3 regions of the Streptomyces sp. NPDC096040 genome follow, and region 1 is predicted to be linked to each of the others. Evidence: riboswitches for the same ligand, from Rfam matches in the RefSeq annotation. Region 1 holds a riboswitch; each other region holds the start of a gene.
The links. A riboswitch is a leader RNA that binds a small molecule or an ion and turns the genes downstream of it on or off. The one in region 1 is predicted to bind cyclic di-AMP.

Region 2: another riboswitch for cyclic di-AMP. It lies ahead of ABTY98_RS23925 (C40 family peptidase); the one in region 1 lies ahead of ABTY98_RS22505 (M23 family metallopeptidase).
Region 3: another riboswitch for cyclic di-AMP. It lies ahead of ABTY98_RS31375 (M23 family metallopeptidase); the one in region 1 lies ahead of ABTY98_RS22505 (M23 family metallopeptidase).

Annotation. Positions count from the first base shown of each region.
Region 1 covers NZ_JBEOTA010000015.1:209,902-215,621, forward strand. The annotation lists gene ABTY98_RS22485 (MarR family winged helix-turn-helix transcriptional regulator) at 1-441, opposite strand, end outside; gene ABTY98_RS22490 (dihydrofolate reductase family protein) at 518-1,648, shown strand; tRNA gene ABTY98_RS22495 (tRNA-Met) at 1,705-1,778, shown strand; gene ABTY98_RS22500 (PP2C family protein-serine/threonine phosphatase) at 1,959-3,068, shown strand; cyclic di-AMP (ydaO/yuaA leader) riboswitch at 3,314-3,472, shown strand; gene ABTY98_RS22505 (M23 family metallopeptidase) at 3,481-4,521, shown strand; gene ABTY98_RS22510 (aldo/keto reductase) at 4,678-5,640, shown strand.
Region 2 covers NZ_JBEOTA010000017.1:57,673-63,392, forward strand. The annotation lists gene pcrA (DNA helicase PcrA) at 1-2,260, opposite strand, end outside; cyclic di-AMP (ydaO/yuaA leader) riboswitch at 2,583-2,754, shown strand; gene ABTY98_RS23925 (C40 family peptidase) at 2,763-3,920, shown strand; gene ABTY98_RS23930 (tellurite resistance/C4-dicarboxylate transporter family protein) at 4,169-5,137, shown strand; gene ABTY98_RS23935 (hypothetical protein) at 5,141-5,494, opposite strand.
Region 3 covers NZ_JBEOTA010000027.1:35-5,754, forward strand. The annotation lists gene ABTY98_RS31370 (GntR family transcriptional regulator) at 249-944, opposite strand; gene ABTY98_RS31375 (M23 family metallopeptidase) at 1,157-1,912, opposite strand; cyclic di-AMP (ydaO/yuaA leader) riboswitch at 1,925-2,088, opposite strand; gene ABTY98_RS31380 (M16 family metallopeptidase) at 2,314-3,702, opposite strand; gene ABTY98_RS31385 (M16 family metallopeptidase) at 3,699-5,102, opposite strand; gene ABTY98_RS31390 (DNA gyrase/topoisomerase IV subunit A) at 5,380-5,720, shown strand, end outside.

The DNA.
Region 1 (5,720 bases):
CGCCCGGACGATCGCCGAGCCGATCTCCTCCAGCTGGCCGACCTGCTCCGCGGAGAGATGGTCGAACACCGCCGCCCGTACCGTCTCCACATGGCCCGGCGCCGTGCGCTCCAGCACCGCCATACCCTCGTCGGTCAGCAGCGCGAAGCTGCTGCGCTTGTCCCACTGGCAGTCCTCGCGCCGGATCAGCCCGTCCTTCTCGAGCCGGGTCACGGCGTAGGTCAGCCGGCTCCGGGTGATCTTCGACTTCTCGGCGAGGTCGGTCATGCGCAGCTTGCGCTCCGGAGCCTCGGAGAGGTTGGCCAGGATCGAGTAGTACAGGTGCGGCATGCCGGCGTCCTGCTGGAGCTGTCGGTCGATCGCGTCCTCCAGGAGGTGCGTCGCCGCGATGTACGCGCGCCAGGCGCGCTGCTCCTTCGGAGTGAGCCAGCGAGTCTTCATACGACCAGTGTAGGTTTGTTTCAAACTTTAACCAAGCGTCCAGTTCACAGCCCGCCGCCGAGAGTGAGCGCGTCCGATGCCGTATCCCTACGTCCTGCTGTCCGCCGCCGTCTCCCTCGACGGCTACCTCGACGACACCGGCCCCGACCGGCTGCTGCTCTCGTCCCCGGCCGACTTCGACCGGGTCGACGAGGTACGGGCCTCCGTCGACGCGATCCTGATCGGCGCCGGCACCATCCGCGCGGACAACCCGCGGCTCCTGGTCAACGACCACGGGCGGCGCGCGGCCCGGGTCGCCGCCGGAAAGACCGAGTACCCCCTCAAGGTCACGGTCACCGCGACCGGCGACCTCGACCCGGACGCGAAGTTCTGGCACACCGGCGGCGAGAAGGTCGTTTACACGACGGAGACGGGCGCGCAGCGGATCCGCGGCCTCGGTGTCGCCGCGGACGTCGTCTCCCTCGGCACCGACCTCGACTGGCCCGCGCTGCTGAAGGACCTGTACGAGGCGCGAGGGGTCGGCCGACTGATGGTCGAGGGCGGCGGTACCGTCCACACCCAGCTTCTCCAGCAGGGCCTGGCCGACGAACTCCAGCTGGTCCTGGCCCCTGTCTTCGTCGGCGACCCGAAGGCGCCGCGCCTGTTCGGCCCGGGCGGCTACCAGGCCGGGCGGCTGCGGCTCCTGGAGAGCCGCCGTATCGAGGACGTCGTCCTGATGCGGTACGAGCCCACCGGCCCCGGCACGGGTGCGTCGGCGTCCGCCGCGGACCGGCACTGGCTGCGGCTCGCCTGCGAGCTGGCGGCCGACTGCCCGCCCTCCCGGACCGCGTTCAGCGTCGGCGCGGTGGTGGTCGCGGCCGACGGCACGGAACTGGCCCGCGGCCACTCCCGGGAGTCCGGCGACGCCGTCGTCCACGCGGAGGAGGCGGCCCTGGCCAAGATCCCGTCGGCCGACCCCCGGCTGGCCACGGCCACGGTCTACACCAGCCTCGAACCCTGCACCCACCGCTCCTCCCGGCCGCACCCCTGCGCCGAGCTGATCCTCCGGGCCGGGGTACGGCGGGTGGTGACGGCGTGGCGCGAGCCGGACACCTTCGTCGAGGCGGCCGACGGGACGGGGACGCTGCGGGAGGCGGGGGTGGCGGTGCTGGTGCTGGGCGAGTACGAGGACCTGGCGAAGACCCCCAACGCGCACCTGCTGAGCTGACCTCTCTTAACCCGTGTGACTCCCACGCTTCTGATGGCGTATGCTGGTGTCAACGACGCGGGGTGGAGCAGCTCGGTAGCTCGCTGGGCTCATAACCCAGAGGTCGCAGGTTCAAATCCTGTCCCCGCTACTGAATGACCAGGGCCGGAATCCAAGAACGAGGATTCCGGCCCTGAGTCATATACCGGCACGATACCGGTGCGTGTTCCTCATCACACCCGTCCGTACTCATCCGCCCGGCCCACACCACTCGCCCCCGCTGACTCGCAGCAGCAAACCTGGACGGACACACATTGGACACAGGGGACATATGGGGAGTCGTACCGTGGGCCCTGCAGAGGCGCAGGAGGACGGGTCCGCAGCCGTCCGCACCCTGGCCCGTTTCCTGCCCGCCCTGCTGATCGTCGTCGGCGTCTGTTACGACGCCCTCACCCCGCAGGCGTTCACGCCCGTCCCCTTCTTCACGGCCGCCCCGCTGATCGCCGCGCCCCTCTCCTCCCTCCGCACCACCGTCCTGACCGGCCTCGCGTCCTTCCTCGCCGCCTACGCCGTGCACGTCCGCCACACCTTCCGCCCCGACGTCGACACGGTCACCGAGGCCCTCACCGTGGCCACCGTCGCCGCCCTCGCCGCCGGCATCAACCAGGTCGTCCGCATCGGCGACCAGCGCCTCGCCTCCGCCCGCGAGATCGCCGAGGCCGCCCAGCGGGCCGTTCTGCCCGAGCCCGCCGAGCGGATCGGCGGCTTCGAGATCGCCGCCTGCTACGAGGCGGCCCAGGAGGGCACCTTCATCGGCGGCGACCTCTATGCCGTCCAGGACACTCCGTACGGCGTACGACTGGTCGTCGGCGACGTCCGCGGCAAGGGCATGGGCGCGGTCGCCGCCGTCGCCGTGGTCATCGGCGCGTTCCGGGAGGCCGCCGAGCAGGAGGCCACGCTGGAGGCGGTGGCGGGACGGCTGGAGCGGGCGCTGGCCCGCGAGGGCGTCCGGCGCGGCGGCGTCGACGCGTTCGAGGGGTTCACCACCGCCGTACTCGCCGAACTGCCGCACGGCGACGGCACGGTGCGGGTCGTCAACCGCGGCCATCCGCCGCCCCTGCTGCTGCACGGCGACGGCAAGGTGTCCCCGGTACGGGTGCCCGAGGCCGCGCTGCCGCTCGGGATGGGCGAGTTGGGGGCCTGGCCCGACCGGGCCGCCGAGCATCCGTTCCCGAGCGGGGCCACACTGCTGCTGCACACCGACGGCCTCTCCGAGGCGCGGGACGCGCACGGCCGGTTCTACGATCCCAAGCAGCGGCTGACCGGCCGTACCGTCACCTCCCCCGGGCAGCTGCTGGCCCGGCTCGCGGCCGAGGTGCGCCGGCACACCGGCGGCGGCATGACCGACGACATGGCGCTGCTCGCCGTACGCCGGCCCTGATCGTTGTTACGCCCTGTGTTCGGACGACCGCCCTCCGCGTATCGGCTGAGTCACCATCAAAACGTGTGTGACTGCTGAGCCGAACAGAACGCATGGTCAACTCGACCGTTTTTGACCGATCGTGGCAGGTAAGTCCATGCTTCGAAAGCTTAATGATCAAGGCGAACAGCTTGGATTCTGACAGCCGGGTCTATTAACGTTCGATAACGCAGCGCGGTCGTCCCAGCCGTCACCCGCGACGGCTCCGCGCGCACGCGCCGAATCCCGCAAGGGAACCGGGGAACCACCACCTTGGGGTGAATCGCACGGCTGCCGCCGGTAGAAAACGGCCGGTATACGCGCGTAGGAGACCTTCCCGCTCCGAACCCGTCAGCTAACCCGGTAGGCGGCGGAAGGAAAGGAGTGCGCCCGCGTGGCGTCCAACCGGCCTGCTCCGACAGCCCCCTTCGTGCCCAGCCAGCGTCAACCCGAGACCTACGGCTATGGCGGCTACCGCACCGACGAGGGCCCTTGGGAGGAGTGGAACCCGACCGAGGAGTCCCTCGCCCCGGTACGCGGCCGGCACCGGGTCGCCAAGCAGCGCGGCGGCGGGCTCGCCCGCAGCTCCACGGTCCTCGGCGTCGGCGTCATCGCCGCCGTCGGCGCGGGCGGCATGGCCAGCGCCAACACCGGCAAGCCGCCGGTCTCCATCTCCCTGCCCGACCTGCCGTCCTCCGTCGGCACCCTGCTCGGCGAGGACGGCGGCCACAAGGCCACCCAGACCGCGCTCAGCAGCGTCACCACGACGGCCGCCACCGACGCGGACTCGTCCTCCTCCTCCGACGCCGGCGAGGCGCTGCGCAGCCGGATCATCGCCCAGGCCGAACAGCAGCAGACCCAGATCGACGTCAAGGCCAGTGCCAAGGCCGTGGCCGCCGCCGACAAGGCGGTCTCCGACGCGGAGGCCAAGGCGGAGAAGGCGGCCGCCGCCAAGGCCGCCGACGCCAAGGACAAGGCGGAGGCCGCCGAGAAGCAGAAGACCGAGCAGCAGCGGCTCGCGGAGCTGGCCAAGCAGTACACGCTGCCGGTCGTCTCATACACGATCACCGGCACCTTCGGACAGGCCGGCTCCATGTGGGCCTCCGGCTACCACACCGGCCTCGACTTCGCCGCCCCCACCGGCACGCTGATCAAGGCCGTCCACAGCGGCACCGTCACGGAGGCCGGCTGGGCCGGCTCGTACGGCTACCGCACGATCATCACCCTCGACGACGGCACCGAGCTGTGGTTCTGCCACCAGTCATCGATCGGCGTCAAGGTCGGCCAGAAGGTCGCCACCGGTGACGTCATCGGCCGCGTGGGCGCCACCGGCAACGTCACCGGCCCGCACCTCCACCTGGAGGTCCACCCGAACGGCCAGGCCACCGCCATCGACCCGATGACCTGGCTGCGCGGCAAGGGCCTCAACCCCTGACGGACCCCACCGATCCCCGGCGGCCCTGACGACACCCCCCCGACGTCAGGGCCGCCGGTCCGGTGCGCCCACGGAGCTCCCGGGCGCCTTCCGCTTTTACGAGAACTTCGTATTGCGCTGGCATGGGACCCCTGGTCACCGGTGTTGAACTGAAGCATGACTGCTTCTTCCGGTTCTTCTTCCTTCCGTAAGCTCGGCGCCTCCGACCTGGAGGTCTTCCCGCTCTGCCTCGGCGGCAACGTGTTCGGCTGGACCGCCGACGAGGCCGCCTCCTTCGCCGTCCTCGACGCGTACACGGCCGCGGGCGGCAACTTCGTGGACACCGCCGACTCGTACTCGGCCTGGATCGAGGGCCACAAGGGCGGCGAGTCCGAGACCGTCATCGGCAGGTGGGTCAAGGCACGCGGCAACCGCGACGACGTCGTCATCGCGACGAAGGTCAGCCAGCACCCCGAGTACCAGGGCCTGTCGGCCGCCAACATCAAGGCCGCCGCCGACGCGTCCCTGCGCCGGCTCGGCACCGACTACATCGACCTGTACTACACGCACTTCGACAAGCCCGAGATCCCGGTCGAGGAGATCATCGGCGCCCTGGACGAGCTGGTGCGGGCGGGCAAGGTCCGCCACATCGCCGCCTCCAACATCACCGCCGAGCGGCTCCAGGAGTCCCTGGACCTCTCCGACCGCGAGGGCCTCGCCCGGTACGTCGCCCTCCAGCCCCACTACAACCTGGTCTCCCGCGACACCTACGAGGGCCCGCTCCAGGACCTGGCCTCCCGCACCGGCCTCGCGGCGGTCCCGTACTTCTCGCTGGCGTCCGGCTTCCTCACCGGCAAGTACCGCCCCGGTACGACGGTCGACAGCGCCCGTGCGGGCCGCGCCGCGCAGTACCTGGAGACCGAGCGAGGCCAGAACGTCCTGACCGCCCTCGACGAGATCGCCGAGGCCCACAAGGCCCCCATCCCCACGGTCGCCCTGGCCTGGCTGGCCGCCCAGCCCACCATCACGGCCCCCATCGCCTCGGCCCGCACCCTGGACCAACTCCCGGCCCTGCTGGGCGTGGCCGACCTGAGGCTGACGGACGAGGAACTGGGCCGCTTGACGAGCGCGTCCGCCTGACGGCAGCGGGGGTTCGGCGGCGGCGTCCTTCTGACGGTGACGGGGGTTCGGCGGCGTGTGCCTGGCGGTGGCGTCGGCCC
Region 2 (5,720 bases), on a different contig from region 1:
GGGTCGAGGAGAGCGAGGCCGCCACGCCCGACGCGGGCCCGGAGGACACCGGCGCCATCGCCCCGGTCCGCTTCCACTCCAGGTACCCGGCCGGGATCTCCTCCAGGAAGCGCGAGGGCGGGTTGTACGACGGCTGCCCCCAGGCGCTGCGCATCGCCGACCGGGTGAGATACAGCCGCTCCCGCGCGCGCGTGATGCCGACGTACGCCAGGCGCCGCTCCTCCTCCAGCTCCTTGGTCTGGCCGAGGGCGCGCATGTGCGGGAAGACGCCGTCCTCCATGCCGGTCAGGAAGACCACCGGGAATTCGAGGCCCTTGGCGGTGTGCAGGGTCATCAGGGTGATGACGCCGGAGCCGTCCTCGTCCTCGTCGGGGATCTGGTCGGAGTCGGCGACCAGCGCCACCCGCTCCAGGAAGTCGGACAGCCCGCCCGACGTCTCGCCCTCCCCGGACTCCTGCTCGAACTCCAGCGCCACGGAGGCAAGTTCCTGGAGGTTCTCGATCCGGGTCTCGTCCTGCGGGTCGGTGGAGGCCTGCAACTCGGCGAGATAGCCGGTCCGTTCGAGGATCGCTTCGAGCACGGTGGCCGGTCCGGCGCCGGACTCCACGACCGTACGCAGGTCCTCCATCAGCGTGTTGAACCGCTTGACCGCGTTGGTCGACCGCGCGGCCATGCCGTACGCCTCGTCGACACGCTTGAGCGCCTGCGGGAAGCTGATCTTCTCGCGCTGGGCGAGGGCGTCGATCATCGCCTCCGCGCGGTCGCCGATACCGCGCTTGGGGACGTTGAGGATCCGGCGCAGCGGGACGGAGTCCTCCGGGTTGGCCAGTACACGCAGATACGCCAGGACGTCCCGGACCTCCTTGCGCTCGTAGAAGCGGACGCCGCCGACGACCTTGTAGGGCAGGCCGACGCGGATGAAGATCTCCTCGAAGACACGGGACTGAGCGTTGGTGCGGTAGAAGACGGCGACATCGCCCGCCTTCGCCTCGCCCGCGTCCGTCAGACGGTCTATCTCGTCGGCGACGAACTGCGCCTCGTCGTGCTCGGTGTCGGCGACATAGCCGGTGATCTGCGCGCCCGCGCCGGCGTTGGTCCACAGGTTCTTCGGGCGGCGGGACTCGTTGCGCTCGATGACCGCGTTGGCGGCGGAGAGGATCGTCTGCGTGGAGCGGTAGTTCTGCTCCAGGAGGATCGTCGTCGCGTTCGGGTAGTCCTCCTCGAACTGGAGGATGTTGCGGATCGTCGCGCCCCGGAAGGCGTAGATCGACTGGTCGGCGTCGCCCACCACGCACAGTTCGGCGGGCTGGAGGTCGTGCTCGCCCGGCGGCACGTCGACGGGGTGCTCGGAGGTGCCGACGAGCTCGCGCACGAGTGCGTACTGGGCGTGGTTGGTGTCCTGGTACTCGTCGACCAGGACATGCCGGAAGCGGCGGCGGTAGTGCTCGGCGACGTCCGGGAAGGCGCGCAGCAGGTTGACCGTCGTCATGATCAGGTCGTCGAAGTCCAGGGCGTTCGCCTCGCGCAGCCGCGACTGGTAGAGGACGTAGGCCTGGGCGAGGGTCTTCTCGAATCCGTCGCTCGCCTGGGCGGCGAAGTCCTCCTCGTCGATCAGCTCGTTCTTGAGGTTGCTGATCTTGGCGCTGAAGGACTTGGGCGGGAAGCGCTTGGGGTCGAGGTCCAGGTCGCGGCAGACCAGGGCCATCAGGCGCTTGGAGTCGGCTGCGTCGTAGATCGAGAAGGAGGAGGTGAAGCCGAGCTTCTTGCTCTCCCTGCGCAGGATCCGCACGCACGCGCTGTGGAAGGTCATCACCCACATCGCGTTCGCGCGCGGGCCGACGAGGTGCTCGACGCGCTCCTTCATCTCGCCCGCGGCCTTGTTGGTGAAGGTGATCGCGAGGATCTGGCCCGGGTGCACACTCCGCGCGCCGAGCAGGTGCGCGATGCGGTGCGTGAGCACGCGCGTCTTGCCGGAACCGGCACCGGCCACGATGAGCAGCGGGGAGCCGGCGTGCACGACCGCCGCCCGCTGGTTGTCGTTCAGCCCCTCCAGCAGCGCGGCCGCGTCCAGGGCCGGGCGGGCGGCGCCGTCGCGGTAGTAGGCGTCACGGTCCGGAGGCGCGTCGAACTTCCCGCCGAACAGATCGTCCGGAATCGGCTCCGGTACGTGCTCGTCCTCGGGCGGCGGCGGGGACTCCTCCTCGTGGCCGCGCGGGGGCTGGAGGCTCGCCAGGAAGCTGTCGTCAAAGAGGCTGCTCATCGCTCTCCGAGTCTAGGGCGCCCCACCGACAACCGGTCCCCACCCCGGAAACTCGCCCCGGTCACCCACCAGAATCGACCCCTCACGGTCTGCGATCACACGCCGTGAGCATGCGCGCGCCCACCCACCGGGAGCGCGGGCCGCTCGACCACTCTGGACAAGTCGCCCCATACCCCCTTGATCAACCGATCCGGCCGGGCCGCAACACCAAGGTCACGAAAATGTATCGGGCATATCGCACATCAACCTTCACACATGGCACACGAGTTGGCTAGCGTGCCGACCAGGCCGTACGACCCCCACCGGCGAACGTCGCCGGGCCGCACGGCCTCCGCCGAGTCCAGGGTGCCACCGCGCACCCGGAGCCGGGGACCCACTCCGGCCTTGGGGTGAATCGGTCCCGACTTCCCACCGGGAGCGGACCGTAGGGCAACCCTTCCGAACCACCCGCCCGAACCCGACAGCTAACTCGGTAGGCGGAGCATGGAAGGAGTCGCCCCCGTTGGCGTCGCACCGCAAGTCGCGTCCGTCCGCAACGCGCGTAGCAGGCATACGCACCCCCGCTCTGGCCACCGCCGCCCTCACCTCCGTGGCCCTGCTCTCCCAGACGGCCAACGCCGCGCCCTCCGAGGACGGCAAGCCCAGCCTGGAGGAGGTCGAGAAGAAGGTCGACGCCCTCTACCGGCAGGCGGAGTCGGCGACCGAGAAGTACAACGCGGCCAAGGAGAAGACCGGCAGGCAGCGCAAGCAGGTCGACACCCTGCTCGACGACGTCGCCGAGCGCACGGACCGGCTCAACAAGGCGCGTGAGGAACTGGGTTCGTTCGCCGCGGCCCAGTACCGGACCGGGGCCAGTGCGCCCGACACGGCGACCTTCCTGCTCGCGGACAGCCCGCAGGACTACTTCGACCAGACGCAGCTGATGAGCCGGCTGACCTCGCGCCAGAAGGACGCGGTCGACGACTACGCCACACAGCAGTCCGCGACCATGAAGAAGCGGCAGGAGGCCGCCAGGAGCCTGGAGACGCTCACCGAGACCCAGGACGACCTCAAGACCGCCAAGACCACCGTCCAGGCGAAGCTGGCCTCCGCGCGGGAGCTGCTGTCGCAGCTGACGGCCCAGGAGAAGGCACGGCTGGCGGAGATCGAGAAGAGGCAGCAGGCGGAGGCGGCGCGCAAGGCGGCGGAGCTCGCGAAGCAGCAGGCGGCGGCCGCGAAGCAGGAAGGTTCGTCGTCATCGACGTCGTCCTCCGGCAGCCCCTCCTCTTCGTCCTCCTCTTCCTCCTCCGACGCCTCCTATGCGACAAAGGCGGCCAAGGCGATCGCCTTCGCCCGCGCGCAGATCGGCAAGCCGTACGTCTGGGGCGCCACCGGCCCCGGCTCCTACGACTGCTCCGGCCTCTCCCAGGCCGCCTGGAAGGCCGCGGGCGTCTCCCTGCCGCGCACCACGTACGACCAGGTGAACGCCGGCACGACGGTCTCCCTCGCCGACGCCCAGCCCGGTGACCTGGTCTTCTTCTACGACGACGTCACCCACGTCGGCATCTACGTCGGCAACGGCATGATGATCCACGCCCCGAAGCCCGGCGCGTACGTCCGGGAGGAGTCGATCTACTACGGGGGCGAGTCGATCATCCATAGCGTGGTTCGACCGGCCTGAGGACGCGGGCGCGCACGCCGACCGCGGGCGCCGGGCGCAAGCGCCGAGCGCGGGCGCTGGGCGCGGGCGCTGGGCGCGGGCGCTGGGCGCGGGCGCTGGGCGCGGGCGCTGGGCGCGGGCGCTGGGCGCGGGCGCTTGACGTTTGCTCGGACGTCGGCGCGAGGCGCGAGCCCGCACGGTGCGCATTTCGTGCTGCACGCGCGCGTGCCCCGCTCGCGCGGCGGGTGAGGGTCCATAGCATCAGCGGCATGCCCGCTGTTTCACCCCTTCGCGCCTGGTGGGCGCAGCGGCCGCCGGCGGCCGGGGCCGCTGTGATGGCCACCGCCGTCGTGTCGGTGGGATTGCATCTGGCGGGGGCGGAGACCGTGTCCCGGGTCGCGCTGGCACTGGCCTGCGTGGCGTGGGCAGGGCTGGCCGGGGAGTTCGCCGTACGGCTGCTGGAGGACCCTCGGCGGTGGGTGACGGAGGCGGAGGCGCCGGGCTCGCTCACCGCTGTGGCGGCTACGACGGTACTGGGGACGCGGTTCTCGGCGCTTGGGTGGCAGACCCTCGCCGAGGCCCTGCTGGCGCTGTCGGCGGCGCTGTGGCCGCCGTTGCTGACCCTCGTCGTACGGCACTGGAAGCGGCACATGCCCGGCGCGGTGTTCCTGGTCTGCGTGGCCACGCAGGGGCCTGCCGTACTGGGGGCGGCGCTGGCGGCGGCCGTGACGACCGCCTGGCTCGCCCACACGGCGCTGGCGCTGTTCTGGGTGGGGCTGGTGCTGTACGGGCTCGCTGTGACCTGTTTCGAGTGGCGGCAGGTCGTCGAGGGGCCCGGCGACCACTGGGTCGCGGGCGGCGCACTCGCGACCTCCGCGCTGGCCGGGGCGGAACTGCTGGCCGCCGACAGCGCCCGGCTGTACCTGTGGAACAACGACGACCGGGGCGTCCTGCGCACGGTGACGGTGGCGCTGCTCGTCCTGGCCCTGGCCTGGTACGTCGTCCTGCTGGCCGCCGAGGTGGCACGGCCCCGGCTGCGTTACGACGTGCGCCGCTGGGCGACGGTGTTCCCGCTGGGGATGACCGCGGCGGCGACGCTGTCGGTCGGGGCCGCCGTCGGCATCCCGTGGCTGAAGTGGCCGGGGCGGGTGCTGGTGTGGGTGGCGGTGGCGGCCTGGGTGACGGTGGCCGTCGGCGCGGTGGCGGCCACCCGCGCCACCCTCAGGAGGGCTTCCTGAGGGTCACGTCCACAGCACGGCGATGAAGATGTTCGCCATGGTCAGCAGGCCCACCAGGCCGAAGGCGCCCTTCTCCACCTTCTCGTCGTCCCGTTTCACATAGACGAGCCCGAGGATGACGATCAGCAGCGCGAGCTTCACGCCGATCTTGATCGTGTTGACGTGGTGGTCGTCGGCCTCGTTGAGGCCGACCAGGATCACACCGGTCGCGAGCATGGTGAACGCGCCGTGCAGCATCCCGGGGACGAACCGGGCCGTGCCCTGGCCCATCGCCTTCATCTGGGTGAGGAAGCCGCCGAGGAGCGCGGCGATGCCGATGATGTGCAGGCCGACGAAGAGATGGATGAGTACGTCCATGGCCCCGGAGCCTAACCAGGGCCCCTTGGGGCCCCGGGCACCGGCCCCTCCCTCGGCGCCCGCCGCTACTCACTCCCACGGCATCGCATATATGCACCCCATAGCACTCCGTGTCTCCCGCGCGCCCCCGAACCGCCGCTTCGGTCATCCCACCCCGCGAAGCCGACGACTCCGGACCGGAATCCTGGTCACATACCGTCGGGTAACGATCCGGCCACACCAATTC
Region 3 (5,720 bases), on a different contig from region 1:
CCCCCCGGGGGGGCGGCGCGGCCTCGCCGTTTCCACCCCGTGACTTCTCCCATAGCGGGTCTTTATGAACGGCCGCCATTCATGCGTGGCCGGACTTTGCGCCGGGCATAGTTAATTATCCGCCGGGCACACCGATAGCGCGCCATCGGAAATTCCGGGCGCGCGCGAAATAGGGGCGACGGAGGCCACTGAAGGGCAACGGAAATACTGCTCCACCGAATAACACCCCTTTGTATACGGCGCCCGTGTTAATGCCGCAGGCCCGACACGTTTACGGGATGTTGCGAAGTCCTCACACCGTTCACCCGGTCCGTGCCGCCGGAAAAGCGCAGCCGGTGGGAGATCGTGGACCGCTCGGTGTGCAGCGCGGTGATCGCCCGCGCGCGCTCGCCGTCGCCGCGCGTCACCGCGTCCACGATGGCACCGTGCTCGGCCCAGGACTCCACGGGGTTGACGGGTGCGTCGACGGCGTACATCCAGGCGATCTTGTGGCGCAGCTGGGTGAGTGTCGAGGTCAGGGCGTGGCTGCCGGTGGCCTGGGCGAGCGTCTCGTGGAACCAACCACCCAGGGAGCGCAGGTCCTCGCTGCCGCCCCTGCGGGCCCGTTCCTGGCCCAGCCTGACGAGTCCGCGCAGCACCTTGAGGTGGGCCTCGGTGCGGCGCTGGGCGGCGCGGGAGGCGCCGAGCGGCTCCAGGAGCAGGCGCATCTCCAGCAGGTCGGCGGCCTCCTGCTCGGTCGGTTCCGCGACGCACGCACCCGCGTGCCGACGCGTCACCACGAAGCCCTCGGCCTCCAGGGTGCGCAGGGCCTCGCGGACGGGGACGCGCGAGACGCCGTAGCGACGGGCCAGGAGTTCCTCGGTGAGCCGGCTGCCGCGCTCGTAGACACCCGCGACGATGTCGTCCCGGATCGCTGTGCATACCGAGTGCGCCGGAATCCGCATGTCCGACCTCCGCCTTAATCCCCGTGAAACGCCGCCGAGTGACGTCCGTTCCGTGACTCTATTGCAATGAGCGGGAATTTCCGACGGCGGCCCGGAATCCATGCATATTTTTTGGACACCGGAGTCACGAAAACGACGAAAGCCCCGACTCCGGGGGCCGGGGCTTCGGGGCTCTCGCCAGGTGACGTCACATGGTCATCGCCGTGGTCGGGTCAGACGTTCAGGCCGTGCTTGCGGAGGTAGGCGACCGGGTCGACGTCCGAGCCGTACTCGGGGGTCGTGCGGGCCTCGAAGTGGAGGTGGGGGCCGGTCGCGTTGCCAGTCGCGCCGGAGAGGCCGATCTGCTGGCCGGGGGTGACCTTCTGGCCCACCGTGACGCCGATGGACGACAGGTGGCCGTACTGGGTGTACATGCCGTCGGCCATCTTGATGACGATCTGGTTGCCGTACGCTCCGCCCCAGCCGGTGGTCACGACCGTGCCGGTGCCGACGGCGTGCACCACCGTGCCGCTGGCTGCGTGGAAGTCGATGCCGGTGTGGGCGCCGGAGGACCACAGGGAGCCGCCGGTCTTGTAGCCGGTGGAGACGTACGAGTCGGAGATCGGCGCGACGAAGGCGTTGAGGCGCTTGCGCTCGGCCTCCCGCGCGGCGCGCACCTTGGCCTCGCGCTCCTTCTTGACCTTCTCCGCAGCCTTCTTGCGCGCGGCCTCCTCGGCCGCCTTGCGCTCGGCGGCGGCCTTCTGCGCGGCGGCCTGGGCGTCGATCTGGTCGGCGACGGAGTCGCTGACCGTGATGACCGGGGTGAGGCCGGTCTGCTCGACGGAGTTCTCGGCGGCGAGCGCCGGGGCGGCCGAGACGGTGCCGATGACACCCGTGGCGGTGAGGGCCGCGATGCCGGCGGCCTGCGCGGTGGTGCGCTTCACCCGGCCGGGACGACGGTGCTTCCCGGAGGCGCACATGAACGCCATGTAGAGGCTGGTCCTTTCCTTCCCTCTCGCCTACCGGGTTAGCTGACGGGTTCGGAGCAGGAAGGTCTCCTACGGGCCCCCTCGCGGCTCGCGTGGGCGCCCGATTCACCCCAGGGACTGCATGGGTCCCCGGCTCCCCTGGCTCGCGCCGTACGGGGACTCGGCGATGGCTGTCCGGTGCCGCGGGCGCGGCGCACTGCCTGACGGACAGCCCGGAAGAACCTACGAGGACGTCCTCACAATGCCCAAACGGATCACGGTTTTTGTCGCGTATCCCACAGGGCAGACAGGCAACCTCCGCCCCAATTCGGACATTGGGCGGCCCTGGTGACGCGACAGTCACCAGGGCCGCTGCACGCGCGCGTGCCGCTCGTCCGGCCGCGCTGCTTGCTTCGCTCTGCCTACTCCGCGGCGACGACCGTGACTTCGCCGATACCGAGGGCCTCCACGGGCTCCTTGATCTGCGCCGCGTCGCCGACGAGAACGGTCACCAGGTGGTCCACCGGGAAGGCGTTCACGACCGCCGCGGTGGCCTCCACAGTGCCGGTGGCGGCCAGTTGCCGGTAGAGCGTGGCCTGGAAGTCGTCGGGCAGATGCTGCTCGACCTGGTCGGCCAGGGTGCCGGCGACGGCCGCCGCCGTCTCGTACTTGAGCGGCGCCACGCCGACCAGGTTCTGCACGGCGACGTCACGCTCGGCGTCCGTGAGGCCCTCGGCGGCGAGGGTGCGCAGCACCGTCCACAGGTCCTGGAGCGCCGGGCCGGTGTTCGGGGTGTCCACGGAGCCGCTGACGGCGAGCATCGAGGCGCCGCTGCCGTCGGGGGCGGACCGCAGGACCTGCCCGAAGGCGCGGACGCCGTAGGTGTAGCCCTTCTCCTCGCGCAGGACGCGGTCCAGGCGGGAGGTGAGGGTGCCGCCCAGGCAGTACGTACCGAGCACCTGGGCGGGCCAGACGCGGTCGTGCCGGTCGGGGCCGACGCGGCCGATGAGCAGCTGCGTCTGGACGGCTCCGGGGCGGTCCACGATGACGACACGGCCGGTGTCGTCGGCGGACACCGGGGGAACGGGCCGGGGCTGGGCGGTGGAGCCGCGCCAGGCGCCCAGGGTCTCGCCCAGCAGCTCGTCCAGGTCGATGCCGGTCAGGTCGCCGACGACGACCACCGTGGCGGTGGCGGGCCGTACATGCCGGTCGTAGAAGGCGCGTACGGAGGCCGCGTCGATCTTCTCGACGGTGTCCTCGGTGCCCTGGCGCGGACGGGACATCCGCGCGGTCGACGGGAACAGCTCCTTGTAGAGCTCCTTGGCGGCCCGGCGGCTGGGGTTGGCCAGCTCGTGCGGGATCTCGTCGAGGCGGTTGCGGACCAGCCGCTCGACCTCGCTGTCGGCGAAGGCCGGCGCCCTGAGCGCGTCGGAGAGCAGTCCGAGCCCCTTGCCCAGGCGGGAGGACGGGACCTCCAGGCTGAGCCGGACACCGGGGTGGTCGGCGTGTGCGTCGAGGGTGGCGCCGGCGCGCTCCAGCTCGGCGGCGTACTCCTCGGCGGAGTGCTTGTCGGTGCCCTCGGAGAAGGCGCGCGCCATGATGGTGGCGACGCCGTCCAGGCCGGCCGGCTCGGCGTCCAGGGGTGCGTCCAGGAGCACCTCCACGGCGACGACCTGCTGGCCGGGGCGGTGGCAGCGCAGCACGGTCAGCCCGTTGTCCAGGGTGCCGCGCTCGGGGGCAGGGAAGGCCCAGGGGCGGGCCTCGCCCGCTTGGGGCCGGGGGTGGAAGTCCATGGTGGCGAGCTCGGTCACTTGGCCGTCTCCTCGTCGTCGTGCTCGGCGGTGGCGGCTTCGACCGTGGCCTCGGCCTCGGGGTCCTCGGGTACGTCGGCGTCCTCGACCGCCTCCGGGGACTTGGGCTCGTAGACGAGCACCGCGCGGTTGTCGGGCCGCAGACGGGCCTTGGCGACCTCCTGGACCTCTTCCGGGGTCACCGCGAGGACGCGCTGGACGGCGGTCAGGGCGAGCTGCGGGTCGCCGAACAGGACGGCGAACCGGCACAGTTCGTCCGCGCGGCCCGCGACCGTGCCCAGCCGGTCCAGCCACTCGCGCTCCAACTGGGCCTGGGCGCGCTCCATCTCCTCGGGCGTGGGGCCCTCCTCGGCGAACCGGGCGAGCTCTTCGTCGATGGCGGTCTCGATGACCGGAACCTCGACGTCACCGGAGGTCTTCACGTCCAGCCAGCCCAGGGATGGCGCGCCGGCGAGCCGCAGCAGGCCGAAGCCGGCGGCGACGGCCGTACGGTCGCGCCGTACGAGCCGGTTGTAGAGGCGGGAGGACTCGCCGCCGCCGAGGACGGTGAGGGCCAGGTCCGCCGCGTCGGACGCGCGCGTGCCGTCCTCCGGGAGCCGGTAGGCGGCCATCAACGCCCGCGCGGGCACCTCCTCCACGACGGCCTCGCGCAGCTGCTCGCCGATGACGTCGGGCAGCGAACCGTCACGCGGAGTGGGCTTGCCGTCGTGTGCCTGGATGGAACCGAAGTACTTCTCGATCCAGGCGAGGGTCTGCTTCGGGTCGATGTCGCCGACGACAGACAGGACCGCGTTGTTGGGCGCGTAGTAGGTACGGAAGAACGCCCGCGCGTCCTCCAGGGTGGCCGCGTCCAGGTCCGCCATCGAGCCGATCGGCGTGTGGTGGTAGGGGTGGCCCTCCGGGTAGGCGAGCGCGGTCAGCTTCTCGAAGGCCGTGCCGTAGGGGACGTTGTCGTAGCGCTGGCGGCGCTCGTTCTTGACGACGTCCCGCTGGTTCTCCATCGACTCGTCGTCCAGGGCGGCCAGCAGGGAGCCCATGCGGTCGGCCTCCAGCCAGAGGGCGAGCTCCAGCTGGTGGGCGGGCATGGTCTCGAAGTAGTTGGTGCGCTCGAAGCTGGTGGTGCCGTTGAGCGAGCCGCCGGCGCCCTGGACGAGCTCGAAGTGGCCGTTGCCCTTCACCTGGGCGGAGCCCTGGAACATCAAGTGCTCGAAAAGGTGAGCCAGGCCGGTACGGCCCTTGACTTCGTGCCGGGAACCGACGTCGTACCAGAGGCAGACCGCCGCGACCGGGGTCAGGTGGTCCTCGGAAAGCACCACGCGCAGACCGTTGGCCAAGCGGTGCTCGGTCGCTGTCAGGCCTCCGGAGCCTGTCTCGGCCGTGGTCGTGTGACCCATGGGCATGTACGTCCCTTCACTCGCGCTCACTCGCGGAAGCGGTCTCGAACCGCGGTTTTTCTGCCAGTCCTGCCACTGTATGCAAGCGGGCGGGGGCCCGGCGAAGTTCCCGCACGACGTACGCCCACAGCGGATCGCGTAGCCTGCGTCCGACCCACTCCCGAGCGCCTCCGAGGCACCGGGGCGGGCCGCGGAGACCGGGTCCTGGCCCGGGTTGTCAGTACCGCGGTCCACAATGGTCCGCGTCAGATCCCGTTCACGCATGAGCAAGGAGCCGGCAGCGATGGCCCGCCGCAGCACGAAGACCCCGCCGCCCGACGACTCGTACGAGGAGAGGATCCTCGACATCGACGTCGTGGACGAGATGCGCGGCTCCTACCTCGAGTACGCGTACTCGGTCATCTACTCGCGCGCCCTGCCGGACGCCCGTGACGGCCTCAAGCCGGTGCACCGCCGGATCGTCTACCAGATGAACGAGATGGGACTGCGCCCCGAGCGCGGCTACGTGAAGTGCGCGCGCGTGGTCGGCGAAGTGATGGGTAAGTTGCACCCGCACGGCGACGCGTCGATCTACGACGCGCTGGTGCGCATGGCCCAGCCGTTCTCGATGCGCGTCCCGCTGGT